Regions from separate parts of the Arthrobacter sp. BPSS-3 genome, predicted to be linked through region 1. Evidence: riboswitches for the same ligand, from Rfam matches in the RefSeq annotation. Region 1 holds a riboswitch; each other region holds the start of a gene.
What was found. Region 1 has a riboswitch for S-adenosylmethionine ahead of ACFVY3_RS03100 (aminotransferase class V-fold PLP-dependent enzyme). Riboswitches for the same ligand answer to the same signal wherever they lie in the genome.
Positions count from the first base shown of each region.

Region 2: another riboswitch for S-adenosylmethionine. It lies ahead of ACFVY3_RS10655 (methionine ABC transporter ATP-binding protein); the one in region 1 lies ahead of ACFVY3_RS03100 (aminotransferase class V-fold PLP-dependent enzyme).
Region 3: another riboswitch for S-adenosylmethionine. It lies ahead of ACFVY3_RS14685 (DUF1737 domain-containing protein); the one in region 1 lies ahead of ACFVY3_RS03100 (aminotransferase class V-fold PLP-dependent enzyme).

Region 1 is NZ_JBIMMV010000002.1:27,948-32,647, reverse strand. Features, by position in the region: gene aroA (3-phosphoshikimate 1-carboxyvinyltransferase) at 1-302, shown strand, start outside; gene ACFVY3_RS03110 (ribosome small subunit-dependent GTPase A) at 286-1,401, shown strand; gene hisN (histidinol-phosphatase) at 1,492-2,304, shown strand; SAM riboswitch class IV at 2,403-2,516, shown strand; gene ACFVY3_RS03100 (aminotransferase class V-fold PLP-dependent enzyme) at 2,551-3,966, shown strand; gene ACFVY3_RS03095 (class I SAM-dependent methyltransferase) at 4,022-4,700, shown strand, end outside.
Region 2 is NZ_JBIMMV010000006.1:29,041-33,740, reverse strand. Features, by position in the region: gene ACFVY3_RS10665 (NtaA/DmoA family FMN-dependent monooxygenase) at 1-1,368, opposite strand, end outside; gene ACFVY3_RS10660 (methionine ABC transporter permease) at 1,405-2,070, opposite strand; gene ACFVY3_RS10655 (methionine ABC transporter ATP-binding protein) at 2,063-2,875, opposite strand; SAM riboswitch class I at 3,015-3,104, opposite strand; gene ACFVY3_RS10650 (CoA-binding protein) at 3,180-3,605, opposite strand; gene ACFVY3_RS10645 (ABC transporter ATP-binding protein) at 3,945-4,700, shown strand, end outside.
Region 3 is NZ_JBIMMV010000009.1:155,878-160,577, reverse strand. Features, by position in the region: gene ACFVY3_RS14700 (glutamate--cysteine ligase) at 1-645, shown strand, start outside; gene ACFVY3_RS14695 (O-succinylhomoserine sulfhydrylase) at 674-1,885, opposite strand; gene ACFVY3_RS14690 (rhodanese-like domain-containing protein) at 1,882-2,289, opposite strand; gene ACFVY3_RS14685 (DUF1737 domain-containing protein) at 2,286-2,558, opposite strand; SAM riboswitch class IV at 2,662-2,774, opposite strand; gene ACFVY3_RS14680 (PIG-L deacetylase family protein) at 3,241-4,146, shown strand; gene ACFVY3_RS14675 (ATP-grasp domain-containing protein) at 4,143-4,700, shown strand, end outside.

The DNA.
Region 1 (4,700 bases):
CCCTCGTCACCGAGATCAACCGGCTGGGCGGCGACGCTGAAGAAACCGCCGACGGCCTCGTCATCCGGCCCGCGCCGCTCCATGGCGGGGTGGTCCGCAGCTACGCCGACCACCGGATGGCCACCGCCGGCGCCATCCTGGGCCTCGCCGTCCCCGGCGTCGAGGTCGAGGACATCGCCACGACGGCCAAGACCATGCCGGACTTCCCGCGGCTCTGGGCCACCATGTTGGCCCCGGCCGATGGCACCGGTACAGACGAGGCCCGTGCAGACAAGGACGCCGCCGGTGGCCCGCAGCACTGACTCCTGGGACGAATCCGACGTCCGGATCCGCCCGAACAAGAAGGGGTCCCGGCCGCGCACCAAGGACCGGCCCAGCCACGACGACGCCGTGACCGGCCGGATCATCACGGTGGACCGCGGCCGCTACACCGCGGTCGTCGCCGAGGGCACCGATGAAGAGCGCACCGTGATCGCAGCGCGTGCCCGCGAACTGCGCCGCAATCCGGTGGTGGCCGGCGACTTCGTCTCCCTGGTCGGCAACGTCAGCGGCGAACCGGACACCCTCGCCCGGCTGGTGAAGATCCAGGACCGGCGTACCCTGCTGCGCCGCAGCGCCGACGACACCGATCCGATCGAGCGGGCCGTGGTGGCCAACGCGGACCAGTTGGTGGTCGTCGTGGCCGCCGCCAACCCGGAGCCGCGCACCGGCTTCATCGACCGCGCACTGGTGGCCGCCTACGACGCCGGGATCGAGCCGCTGCTGCTGATCACCAAGGCCGACATCAAGGACCCGGCCGAGCTGCTGGCGAACTACCGCCACCTCGACCTGCCCGTCATCATCTCCAAGACCGCCGATGCCTCCGCCTCCGGCATCGACGCCCGCTCGGACGACGGCCTCTCCGCCCGGCTGGACGGCCCGGCCGTCGCCGAACTGCACGGCTACCTGGACGGCAGGGTCACCGTCATGCTCGGTCACTCCGGCGTCGGCAAGTCCACCATGGTCAACGCCCTCACGGGGGCGGAGCGGGCCACCGGCGGCGTCAACGCCGTCACGGGCCGCGGCCGCCACACCTCTTCCTCCGCCCTGGCGCTGAAGGTCACGGATGCCCCGGCCGGCAGCTGGATCATCGACACCCCCGGCATCAGGTCCTTCGGGCTGGCCCACGTGGACCCGGACCGCATCCTGCGTTCCTTCCCCGACCTGGCCCCCGGCACCGAGGACTGCGAGCGCGGCTGCAAGCACGACGCCACCGCCGTCAACTGCGGTGTGGACGCGTGGGTGCAGGCCGGCCACGCGGGACCCTCCGGCCCGGCCCGGCTGGCCTCGCTGCGCCGGCTGCTGGGCACCGACCCGCGGCAGGAAGCCCAGGAGACCAAGGAACTGGGCACGGTCTCCTGACCGTACGTCACCCATTCGTCCCGCGGGCGATCCGGCCGTCCGGGACGTGGCCTCCCCGGCCGGGGCGCGTTTAGACGGTAGTTTGGAAGCATGAGCCAACCCGCGTCGAGCTACAACGATGACCTGCGCCTTGCCCACGTCCTGGCGGACTCGGTCGATTCCCAGACCATGAGCCGCTTCAAGGCCCTTGACCTCAAAATCGAGACGAAGCCGGACCTGACGCCGGTCACCGACGCCGACAAGGCCGCCGAGGAGGCCATCCGCGGCCAGCTCTCCCGCTCCCGCCCCCGCGACGCCGTCCTGGGCGAGGAATTCGGCAGCTCGGGCCACGGCTCCCGCCGCTGGATCATCGACCCGATCGACGGCACCAAGAACTTCGTGCGCGGCGTCCCGGTCTGGGCCACCCTCATCGCTCTGGTGGACGAGGGCGAGCCGGTGGTCGGCGTCGTCAGCGCCCCTGCCCTCGGCAAGCGCTGGTGGGCCGCCAAGGGCGCCGGCGCCTACACGGGCCGCTCGCTGGCCGCCGCCACCCGGCTGCGGGTCTCCAACGTCTCGGACCTCTCCGACGCCTCCCTCTCCTACTCCAGCCTGGGCGGCTGGAAGCAGCGCGGCAACCTCGACGAATTCCTGGGCCTGACCGAGGAAGTCTGGCGCACCCGCGCCTACGGCGACTTCTGGTCCTACTGCCTGGTGGCCGAGGGCGCCGTCGACATCGCCTGCGAGCCGGAACTGAACCTTTACGACATGGCCGCCCTGGTCCCGATCGTCACCGAGGCCGGCGGCCGGTTCACCTCCCTCGAGGGTGAGGACGGCCCGTTCGGCGGCAACGCCCTGGCCACGAACTCGATCCTGCACTCCGAGGTCCTCAAGCGGCTCAACCCGAACCTCGACGACCTGCTCTAGAGCGGCGCCTTCTCTAAGGGCCGGTTCCGCGTAACACAGCGCTTCACATTGCCGCGCCCCTTTCCGGGGCGCGGCACATGTGTCCTAGGCTCGAACCAGGTCACGAGTGCCAGCGCTAAACCCCGGTTTGCTGGCCGGCAACCCTCCTTTCGCGGCGGGGTGCCCCGGGTGACGACCTGGCCGGTCCGGAGCGGACCCGGCAAGCGCGGATCCCCAGCACGCGGGGTCCTTTTCGAGCGAGGTCCCATGTCGACTGCCATTTTTTCGTCCCCAGCATCCACCTCCACGGCTGTATCCGCCGCGCGCGCCCCGCTGGCCGCCGTGACCGGCGCCGAGATCCAGGCGCCGCTGATCCAGGGCGGCCAGGTCCGCTACGCCAATCTGGACTACGGCGCCTCGGCCCCCGCCCTGTCTGTGGTCTCCGCGTACCTCAACGAGATCCTGCCCTACTACGCCAGCGTCCACCGCGGCGCCGGCTACGCCTCCCAGCTGAGCACCTCGGTCTACGAGAACGCGCGGACCATTGTGCGGGACTTCGTCGGCGGCCGGCCCGACGACGCGGTCATCTTCACCCGGAACACCACCGATTCGCTGAACCTCCTGGCCGGGTGCCTGCCCACCGCCGGCGGCCGGCACCTGGGCGAGGTCCTGTACCTGGACATCGAACACCACGCGAACCTGCTGCCGTGGCAGGGGGTTCCGCACCGCAGCGTCGTCGCCGCGCCGACCCTCGCCGGGACGCTGGCGCGGCTCCGGGCCGAGCTGGCAACCGGCGGCATCAGCCTCCTCGCGGTCACGGGCGCGTCGAATGTCACCGGCGAGATCCTGCCCGTCCGGGAACTGGCTGCGCTGGCGCACGAGCAAGGGGCGCGGATCGTCGTCGACGCAGCGCAGCTGGCCCCGCACCGCCGGATCGACGTCGCGGCCGACGGCATCGACTACGTCGCCTTCTCGGGGCACAAGCTCTACGCGCCCTTCGGCGCGGGTGTCCTGGTGGGGCGGCCGGACTGGCTCGACGCCGGGACGCCGCATCTGGCCGGCGGCGGCGCCGTCCGCGACGCCCGGCTGGACGCCGTCAGCTGGACCACCGGACCTGCCCGGCACGAGGGCGGCTCCCCCAATGTCCTCGGCGCGGCCGCCCTGGCCCGCGCCACCCAGGCGGTCGCGGCCCTGGACGAAGCATCCTGGCACGGCCACGAGGATGCCATCCGGTCCTTCCTTGCCGACGGCCTGCGGGAGATCGACGGCGTGAGCGTGCACCACATCTTCGAGGAGACCGACCGCGGGGAGGGCCACGGCACCATCGGCGTGGTGAACTTCTCGGTCGCGGGGTACGACGCCGGTCTCGTCGCCGCGTACCTGTCCGCAGAGCACGGTATCGGTGTGCGGGACGGCAGGTTCTGCGCGCATCCGCTGCTCAAGCGGCTGGGCCTGCCCGCCGGGTCGCTGCGGGCCAGCTTCGGCCTGGGCTCCCGGCTCGAGGACGCCGAGCGGCTGCTGGCCGCGCTGCGGACGCTGCGGCGGCACGGCCTGGACTGGGACTACGTGGTGGATGCCGGGCGCTGGGTACCGGCGAACGACACCCGCAGCTACCCGCACTGGGCGCCCAACACCCCCGGCACCGCCGGGGCGGCCCCCTGCACCCTCGACGGCCCCGAATAGCCGGTTTACGGTAGATTCGACGGGTATCTTCCCGAGCTGCCGAAGGAGAGTTCACGTGGCAGGCGGCGGCCCCAAACTGCATCAGACCCGGCGGAAGGAGCTCGGAGCGAGCTTCCAGGACGGCGGGGAACACTACGACCGGGTGCGGCCCGGCTATCCCGCCGACTCCGCCGACTGGCTCATTCCCGCCGTAGCCCGGGACGCGGCCGACGTCGGGGCGGGGACCGGTAAGTTCACCGCCCTTCTCGTGGCCCGCGGCCTGGCCACGGCCGCCGTCGACCCGTCGGCGGACATGCTGGACCAGCTGCGCGCCGCCCTCCCTGGTGTCCCGGCCACGGTGGGTACCGCCGAACACACCGGCCTCCCGGCGTCGGCCTTCGACCTGGTCACAGTGGCGCAGGCCTGGCACTGGTGCGAGCCGCTGCAGGCCAGCACCGAGGCCGCCCGTATCCTGCGGCCGCACGGGGTGCTCGGGCTGATCTGGAACCAGTTGGACACCTCCATTCCGTGGGTGCACCGGCTGTCCCGGATCATGCACGCCGGGGACGTCCACAAACCCTCGTTCCGTCCACCGGTCGGGCCCGAGTTCGGCGGGCTGGAGAGCCACCTGACCCGGTGGGAGGACCCGGTGACGCCGGAGGAGATCCTGGAACTGGCCAAGTCCCGCAGCTACTTCCTGCGGGCCGGGGAGGCAACCCGGGCCAAGGTGCTGGCCAACCTCCAGTGGTACCTGT
Region 2 (4,700 bases), on a different contig from region 1:
GGCGGCGGGGTGCCGGCCGTTGAGTCGGGGGCCGTCACCGAAGAGCTTTTCGCGCAGGGTTCCCGGCGCATAGTCGGTCTGGGCGAGGCCGCGGTCCCGCAGTTCGGGCAGCACCCCGGTGATGAAGTCGGTGTAGGACCCCGGGATGGTCTGGTTGATGATGTTGATCCCGTCGATGCCGGCGTCCTGCCATTCTTCGAGCCGGTCAGCGATCTGTTCGGGCGTGCCCACCACCCGGTTGGCCCGGCTGCGGTACAGCGCGATGTCGCGGAGCGTCGGGTTGCCGCCGCGGGTGGAGGCCCGGATGGCCTCCAGGTGTCCCTGGCTGCCCTCGGTCTGGATGTCGCCCAAGGGGGTGTCCAGCGGCAGGCCGCCCAAGTCGACGCCGAATCCGCCGCCGACGTGGGCCAGCAGGGCCTCGATGTCCAGGCTGTCCTCCAGCTCGGCCGCTTTCCGGGCTGCCTCGGCCTCGGTACCGCCTACTACGAAGTGCATGCCCTGGAGGAACTTCACGTCCTCGGGACGACGGCCGGCGGCCACCGCCTGCTCGCGAACGGCGGCCGTGTAGGCGGCCGCGATCGCGGTGCTGGGCGCCAGGGTGAAGGTCGCCTCCGCGTTGGCGGCGCAGAACTGCTGGCCGCGGCCGGAGCTGCCGGCCTGGAAGAGCACCGGGGTGCGCTGCGGCGACGGCGCCACGAGGTGCGGCCCGTCGATGGAGTAGCGGGGCCCGCTGTGGTAGATCTTGCTGACCTTTTCGGGGTCCGCGTGGAGGCCGCCCTCCTTGTCCCGGACCAGGGCGTCGTCCGCCCAGGAGCCCTCCCACAGCTTGTAGGCCGCCTCGACGTATTCGTCCGCCCAGTCGTAGCGCTCGTCATGTTTGGTCAGCTCGGTGGCGTTGAAGTTCCGGTGCGAGTTTTCCAGCACGCTGGTGACGATGTTCCAGCCCACCCGGCCGTTGCTGATGTGGTCCAGGGTGGACATCTGCCGGGCGAACTGGAAGGGGTGGCTCTGGATCACGGAGGAGGTGGCGGCCAGGCCGATCTCCCGGGTGGCGGCGGCCAGGGCCGAGAGCAGGATCAGCGGGTCGTTGGAGGGAACCTGCAGGCCCTTCCTCAGGTGGGAGGCCCAGCCGCCGTCGTAGTCGCCGTAGAGGCCCACGACGTCGGCGAAGAAGATCGCGTCGAATTTCGCGTCCTCCAGCTGCCGGGCCAGGTCGGTCCAGAGCTGCAGTTCGTTGAAGCGGTGCTGCTGGGCCTCGGGGCGGCGCCATTGGCCGCCCATGATGTGGCTGGTGGTGTTCATGACGAACGCGCTGAGGAGCAGGCGGGGGCGGGGTCCGTCGAAGCGGGGGCTGGCTGGTGAAGTCATGGTTCTGCTTTCCGAAGTGGGGCGCCGGGGCCGCGGTCAGAGGCGCTTGTCGAGGCGGCGGGCCAGGCGGGAGCCGCCGAACTGGACGAGGGTGACCAGCAGGATCATCAGGATGATCGCGGTGATCATCAGCGGGGTTTCGTAGCGGTAGTAGCCGTAGCGGATGGCGAAGTCGCCGATCCCGCCGCCACCCACCAAGCCCGCCATCGCCGAGTAGGAGATGAAGCTGACGGTCATGATGGTGATGGAGCTGACCAGTCCCGGCCGGGCCTCCACCAGCAGCACGTCCCGGACGATCTGGGACCGGCTGGCTCCCATCGAACGGGCGGCCTCCACCACCCCGCTGCCGAGCTGGCTGAGGTTCTGCTCCACGAAGCGGGCGAAGTACGGGATGGCGTTGATGGTCAGCGGGACGATCACCGCGGCCGTGCCGATGGTGGTGCCCACGATGAAGCGGGTCACCGGGATGATGGCGATCAGCAGGATCAGGAACGGGAAGGACCGGACCAGGTTGACCAGGCCGTCCAGGACCCGGTGGAGCCGGGGCCGGTGCCGCAGTCCGCCGGGGCCGATCGTGTAGAGCCAGACGCCCAGCGGCGTGCCGATCAGGACGGCGAGCGGTATTGCGACCAGCAGCATGGCCAGGGTCTGGCCCATGGCGGCGCCGATTTCGGGCAGGACCGAGAGGATGCGCTCAAGCATGGATCAGGCCTTTCGGGGCGGGGCCGGCCGGGGCGGCTGCCCGGTGGGGCCGGTTCAGCTCGATGGCGTCGGAGACCAGGTACCGCCCGATCGAGGTGGCGGGGTGGAAGCCGGGGCGTTCGAGCTCGGCCAGGTCGAATTGCTCGACGATCCGGCCGTCCTCCATGACCGCGACGTTGTCCGCGATGGCCTTGATGACGTTCATTTCGTGCGTGACCACCACGATCGTGATGCCGAATTCGGCGTTGACGTCCGCGAGGTACTGCAGCACGGAGGCGGTGGTCCGGGGGTCCACGGCCGACGTCGGTTCGTCGCAGAGCAGGACCTTCGGCTCCGTGGCCAGCGCCCGGGCGATGGCCACCCGCTGCTTCTGGCCGCCGGAGAGCTTCGCGGGGTAGCTGGCGGCCTTGTCCGCGAGGTCCACGATGGCCAGGGCGTCGGCCGCCCGGCGCCGGCGTTCGGCCTTCCCCACCCCGGCGAACTTCAGTGAGAGCTCCACGTTCTCCTGCGCGGTGAGGTTGTTGAGCAGGTTGAAGTGCTGGAAGATCATGCCGATGCCGTGCCGGCTGCTGCGCAGTTCCGGCTCGCTCAGGGCGGTCAGGTCCACGCCGTCGACCAGGACCCGGCCCGAGGTGGGGCGTTCGAGCAGGTTGATGTTGCGCAGCAGCGTGGATTTGCCGGCGCCGGAGAACCCGATGATGCCCTGGATCCGGCCGCGCTCCACGGTGAGGGTGACGTCGTCGACGGCGGTGAACCGGCCGTCCTTCGACCGGAACGAGGTGCTGACGTTCTGGATCTCGATCACAGCGGACCGCCCGCGATCCGGGCCGGCGCTGCCGTCGTTGTGGTGTTCATGATTCCTCCGGGGCTCGCCCGAGGAAAGCCTCGTCCCCCGGCGCCGGGGCAGCACAAAGCGCGGCCTCTCAGGTCCGTGGAACAGTGGTTCTCCATCGGTCCTGGCGGTAGCACCGTCCTCATCGAGGGGGTTGCTGCGGCGTCACGGAGCCAGGTCTCTCAGCCGCTCGGGATGGTTACCCCACGAATCTGGCACACGCCCGGCCGGTGTGAAAGCGGCGCGTCACACGCCGTAAAGCTCCCATCAGTCCCGGTCAGAGGCCCAGGAGCGGCGCTTCTCGTGCCGGGCAGGCGTTCATGACGACGTCCAGCCCGGCGGCCTTGGCCCGTTCCGCCGCGGCCTCGTCGATGACGCCCAGCTGCAGCCAGACGGCGCCGGCGCCGGCGGCAATCGCCTGGTCCACCACGTCGCCGACGCGGCCGGAGTTCACGAAGCAATCCACGACGTCGATGGGCCGTTTCTCCGCCGGGATTTCCCCCAGCGAGCGGTAGCCGGCCTCCCCGTGGACGTCGTCGCCGGGCAGGTTGACCGGGATGATGTCCATGCCCAGGCGGTCGCGGATGAACAGCGACGTGTCGTAGGCCGCACGCCATTGGTTGGTGCTCAGGCCCACGATGGCCCATCGGCCCCTGGTGCGCAGGAGGCGTTCGACGACGGCGGGATCGTTCACGTGGCTCATGCGGCCAGCCTACGTCCGCCGGCAGCGGCCCCGCAGTAGGGAATCCCACCCCGGGCACTGCGCCGAATTTCTGATCGGGCCAGACACCTCACGTCCGCAGGTTTCCGAATATTACGCGCCCATTTGGCGAAAATCCGCCGTTCGGTTTTAGTAGACAATGACCATCCCGAGCGGCCGAGAGACCTGGATCGATGACGCCGCAGCAACCCTGGTCGACGGACCTCCACCCCGGAGCCCGCCGATAACGAGGACGCACGCCGAGGGAAAGGTCCGGACTGACTACCCGGGCCAAAGGCTGCTTCCGTAGGGTGCTACTGCCAGGACCGATGGAGTAACCCTATGACTGCTGTCCTGCACCCGCCCCAGCCCCGGGCCGACGCCCGGCCCGGCTCCGGCACCCCCGCCCTCCCGGTCTCCTTCCGCGGCCTGGGCCGCGCGTTCGGGACCGGCCCCGCCGCGCACACCGTCCTCCGGGACGTCAGCTTCGACGTCGTCCCCGGCGAGGTGCTGGCCATCCTGGGCGCCTCCGGCTGCGGCAAGTCCACCCTGCTCCGGGCCGCCGCCGGGCTCGACGCCGCCACCTCCGGCAGCGTCGCCATCCACGGCGAGCCGGTACGCGGCGTCGACGACCGCTGCGCCTTCGCGTTCCAGGAGCCGCGGCTGCTGCCCTGGCACACGCTCCAGGCGAACATCGCCATCGGGCTGCCCGCCGGCGTCAGCGCCCGCGACGGCAAGGCCAAAGTGGCCCGCCTGCTGGAACTCGTGGGACTGCAGGACTTCGCCAAACACCGCCCCCGGGAGGTCTCCGGCGGCATGGCCCAGCGCGCGTCGCTGGCCCGGGCCCTGGCCCGGAACCCCGGCGTGCTGCTCCTCGACGAGCCCTTCGGCGCCCTCGACGCACTGACCCGGATCAAGATGCAGGACCTGCTCCTGGAGGTCCACCGCGCCGAACCCACCACGGTGCTGCTGGTGACGCACGACGTCGACGAGGCCCTGCAGCTGGCGGACCGCATCATCGTCCTCGGCCGGGAGGACACCGAATCGTCCCCGGCCGGCGCCACGATCGTGCGCACCCTCACCGTTCCCGGCGGACGG
Region 3 (4,700 bases), on a different contig from region 1:
GGGTTCGAGAGCTACCGCACCCAGGCCTGGAACCGCTGGCCCGCTGCCGGTCCGACGATGGTCTTCGGCAGCCACGCGGCCTACCGCAGGGTGGTGTCGCGGCTGCTGGACAGCGGCGTGCTCTTCGATGAGGGCATGGTGTACTTCGACGCGCGGCTGGCCCGGAACCATCCCACCGTGGAGATCCGGGTGGCGGACGTGTGCCTGCGCGCGGAGGACGCGGCGCTGCTGGCGGTGCTGGTGCGGGCGCTGGTGGAGACCGCCTCGCGCGAGTGGTACGACGGCGTGGACCCGGCGCCGGTGCCGACGGTGCTCCTGCGGATGGCGGCCTGGCAGGCGAGCAACTGCGGGCTGTCCTCCGAGCTGCTGGACTTCGGGACTTTCCGGCCCCGCCCCGCGGCCGAGGTGGTGAACGCCCTGGTGGACTACCTCGCCCCGGTCCTGTCGGACCAGGGCGAGCTCGGCCTGGTGCGCGCCGGGGTGGCCAGGATCCTGGCGGAGGGCACCGGGGCGGAGCTGCAGCGCCGTGCCGGCCTCGGCGCCGTCGTCGGCGAGGCGGTGCGGACCACGGTCGGCGGGGACGTGCCCGACGCCGGCACCGCTACCGGGCCGCTTCCGGCGCTGGCGCCCGTCCGCCGCTTCTAGGCGGTACGTTCCAGGCCGCCGCCGGGGATTACTGGATCTGCGCCAGCGCCTGACAGAGGTCCCGGATCAGGTCCTCCGGGTCCTCCAGCCCGACGGAGAGCCGCACCACGCCGTCGCTCAACCCGATAGCGGCCCGTCCCTCCGGACCCATGGCCCGGTGCGTGGTGGTGGCCGGGTGCGTGATCAGAGACTTCGAGTCGCCAAGGTTGTTGGAGATGTCGATGATCCGCAGGCCGTCCAGCAGCGCGAAAGCGGCGTCCTTGGCGGACCGGCCGGCCGGGGGCGCCAGCTCGAAGGTCAGCACGGTCCCGCCGGACTTCATTTGCTTGGCGGCCAGCTCGTGCTGCGGGTGGGAGGCCAGGAGCGGGTACTTCACCCAGGTCACGGCCTGCTGCGCCTCGAGCCACTCTGCCAGCCGCAACGCCGAGGCGGAGGCGTGGTTGACCCGCAGCGACATGGTTTCCAGGCCCTTGGTCAGCACCCAGGCGTTGAAGGCGGACAGCGCGGGTCCGGTGTGGCGCATCAGTTGCCGGACCGGGCCCTCGATGAACTCCTTGCTGCCCAGGATCGCGCCGCCCAGCACCCGGCCCTGGCCGTCAATGTGCTTTGTGCCGGAGTAGACCACCACGTCCGCGCCGAAGTCCGTGCAGCGCTGCAGCAGCGGGGTGGCGAAGACGTTGTCCACCACCACGGTGGCGCCGGCGGCGTGCGCCAGCCCGCTCACGGCGGCGATGTCCACGATCTCCTGCATCGGGTTCGACGGCGACTCGAAGAACACGGCGGTGGCCGGCGTCGAGAGCGCGTCACGCCACTGGTCGAGGTCCGGGCCGTCGACGAAGACGGTCTCCACGCCCCAGCGCGGCAGGATCTCGTTCAGGATCACGAAGCAGGACCCGAACAGTGACCGGGCGGCGACCACCCGGTCACCGGCCCCAAGCAGCGCGCCGAGAGCGGTGAACACCGCGGACATGCCCGACGCCGTCGCGAAGCACGCCTCGGTGCCTTCGAGCAGGCGGAGCCGCTCCTGGAAGGTGGCCACCGAGGGGTTGCCGTAGCGGGAGTAGACGAACCGCTCGTCCTCTCCGGTGAAGGCCCGCTCCGCGGCGGCGGCGGATTCGTAGACGAAGCCGGAGTTGAGGAAGATCGGCTCGGTTGTTTCCTGGAAGCCGGTCCGGTCCAAGCCGCCACGGACGGCCTGGGTGTCCGGGCTCCAGTCCGCGGCCTCGGGATTGAAACTCATGCGGTGCGGGTCCCGTCGGTCGGCAGGCCCACGTTCTTCCAGCCGTTGACGCGGCGGACGCCGGCCTCATCCGGCTGGCCCTCGAAGCCGTCCAGCACGTTGTAGACGGTGAATCCCGCTGCCGCCGCGGCCCCTGCCGCCGCGACGGAGCGGGCCCCGGACCGGCAGAGGAAGAGCAGCTCGGCGTCGGCCGGGACGCGCTGCCGGAGCTCGTCCAGGAAGCCCTCGTTCGGCACGCCGCCGGCCCGGGTCCACTCGATGAACACCGGCTCCGCGGCCGCCCCGCCGGTCAACGGGACGCCGATCTGGGCCCACTCGGCCCGGGTGCGGACGTCCACCAGCACCGCGCCGGACTGCAGCCGTTCCCAGGCCGCCTGCGGGGTCAGGTCCGCGGCGTAGCTCATGCCCTCGCCTGCCCTTCGGATTCCAGACGGTCGGATTCCAGGCCGTCGAACTCCAGACCGTCGACGGCGCGGGCCACCGCGGCGTCCGCCTCCGCGGCGTCCGCCTCCGCGACGGCGGCCGGCAGCACCAGTGCCTGCGCCACGATCACCGATGTGCCGTTGAACGTTGCGGCCGGGCTGCCGTGCAGCACATACCCCTCGGCAAGGGCGGCCGAGATCCGCTCGCAGAAGCTGCGGTCGTCGGGGCCGGTCAGCAGCCGGTAGGCCAGCCGCTCCGCGGGCGCTGCGGCCTGCGCGGGAGGGTTGGCCGGGGTGCCGGCTCCGGGGGTGGGGACTGGGGGCGGGGTCGCGTCGGACACGACAAACTCCTTACGTTCACGCTTGCAGCTCGAATGGTCGATTGCCGAGTAGTCACCTGAGGCACCCCGCCGCAAAAGGAGGGTTGCCGACCGGCCAGTCAGGGCTTTGCACCGGTTCTCATTACTCTGCAAAAAACCTAACACCCCGGGGCCCGCGCCCGCGCGTCGGCCCCGTCATGTTCGGTCACGGGAGGCCGTCCGCCGTAGGCCGACCGAGTATCGCGCCCGTCGTGATCGAGTACAAAAAGCCGGTTCCGTCCGCGGTGGCCGAATGCTTTTCGGGTATTGCCTACTCGGGTTTTCCGATAGGGGCGTCACGTTTACTGAAGTGGCAGTCCAAGGTCTCAGCTGGGTCTCCACATACCGCATACGCCTTTTCAGCACCCGCTGCGCGGCCGCTTCCGGCCGTTTGCGCAGTGCCGCTGGCGCATGGGTTTTGACGTCTCCGCCGGGATACCGCGGACCGGTTCTTTGACAAGCAATCCTTCCCTCCAGAACCCGGCAGCCTCTGCCGGGCGGGTTGCAGATCCATCATTTTGTCCGGCGCAGCACTGGGGGCGGCCGGCACCTCGAAGAAGAACTGGAAAGATTCATGGTCTCGATTTACGTCTTGATAATCGTCTTGCTGATTGCGCTGCTGGTCGCAGCGGCGGTGGGGAAATCCTGGTTCCACCGCCGCCTGCGCCGTCCCGAACTTCTGCGCCGGATTTCCCTCGCCACCGGCGCGGTGCTGCTGCTGGCCAACGTCGCCGCCTTTGCCCTGGACGCCTCCGAGTTCTGGCAGACCGCTGACCTGACCGCCACCCTGGGCGGACTCACCGCCCTCGCCATCGCGCTGACCGCCCTGCGCACCGGTGGAAGCCCGGCCCGGCAGCCCCGCCGGGTGCTGGCCATCGGCGCCCACCCGGATGACCTGGAGCTGGCCTGCGGCGGAACGCTCGCCAAGTTCGTCGACTCCGGCCACGAGGTGCAGGGGCTGGTGATGAGCGACGGCAAGCGCGGCGGCAACGCCTTGGAGCGGTCGCTGGACGCCCAGCGCGGCGCCACGTTCATGGGCCTGACCGGCATGATCCATCACAACTTCACGGACACCGAGCTGCACCGCCACAGCCAGGAAATGGTGGGCGCCATCGAGCACGCGATCGTGCGCTTCAACCCGGACATCATCCTCACCCACTCCAACCACGACCAGCACCAGGACCACCAGGCGGTGCACCAGGCCACCCTGCGGGCCGCGCGGCAGCACCACTCGATCCTTTGCTACGAGAGCCCCTCCGCCACCCGGGAATTCAACCCCAGCGTCTTCGTGGACATTGACGACTACGTCGACGCCAAGGTCCAGGCGGTGAAGATGCACAGCGACCAGCTGGCCAAGCCGTACATGACGCCCGAACGGGTCCGCGGCATCGCCTCCTTCCGCGGCGGCCAGGCCCGCCGCCGGGTGGCCGAGGCCTATGAACCGGTCCGCCTGCTGAGCACCGAAATGGAGAAGCTGTGAAGCCCCGCGTGCTGGTCACCGGCGTCGGCGGCCCCGCCGGCCGTGCCCTCGCCACGCAACTGACCGAACGAGGCATCCCGGTCCTCGGCACGGACATCCGCGACCTGCCCGAAGTCTCCGGGGTGCCGGTGGTCCGGGTACCCGCGGCCACGGATCCCGAGCTGGTGTCCGCGCTGCGCCGGCTGGTCGGCGCCGAGGGCATCAATCTCGTGATCCCCACGGTCAGTGAGGAACTGCCCCGCCTGGCCGCCTTCCGGGCCGGCTTTGGCCCGGACGTCCGCGTCATCATCGGGCCGCCCGGCGCCGTCGCGCTCGCCGATGACAAGCTCTACACCGCGTGGCAGCTGCATTCCGCCGGCGTTCCGGTTCCCGCCTTCGGGGTCCCCCGGGACTTCCGCTGCGTGGAGGAAGCCATTGAGCTCCTGGGCGGACCCGTCGTCATCAAACCCAGGGTGTCCCGCGGGGGCCGCGGCGTGACGGTGGTCCGGAGCGGCTCCGACGTCGACTGGGCCGGACTTCCCGGCGGCCTGATCGTCCAGGAATTCATCCCAGGC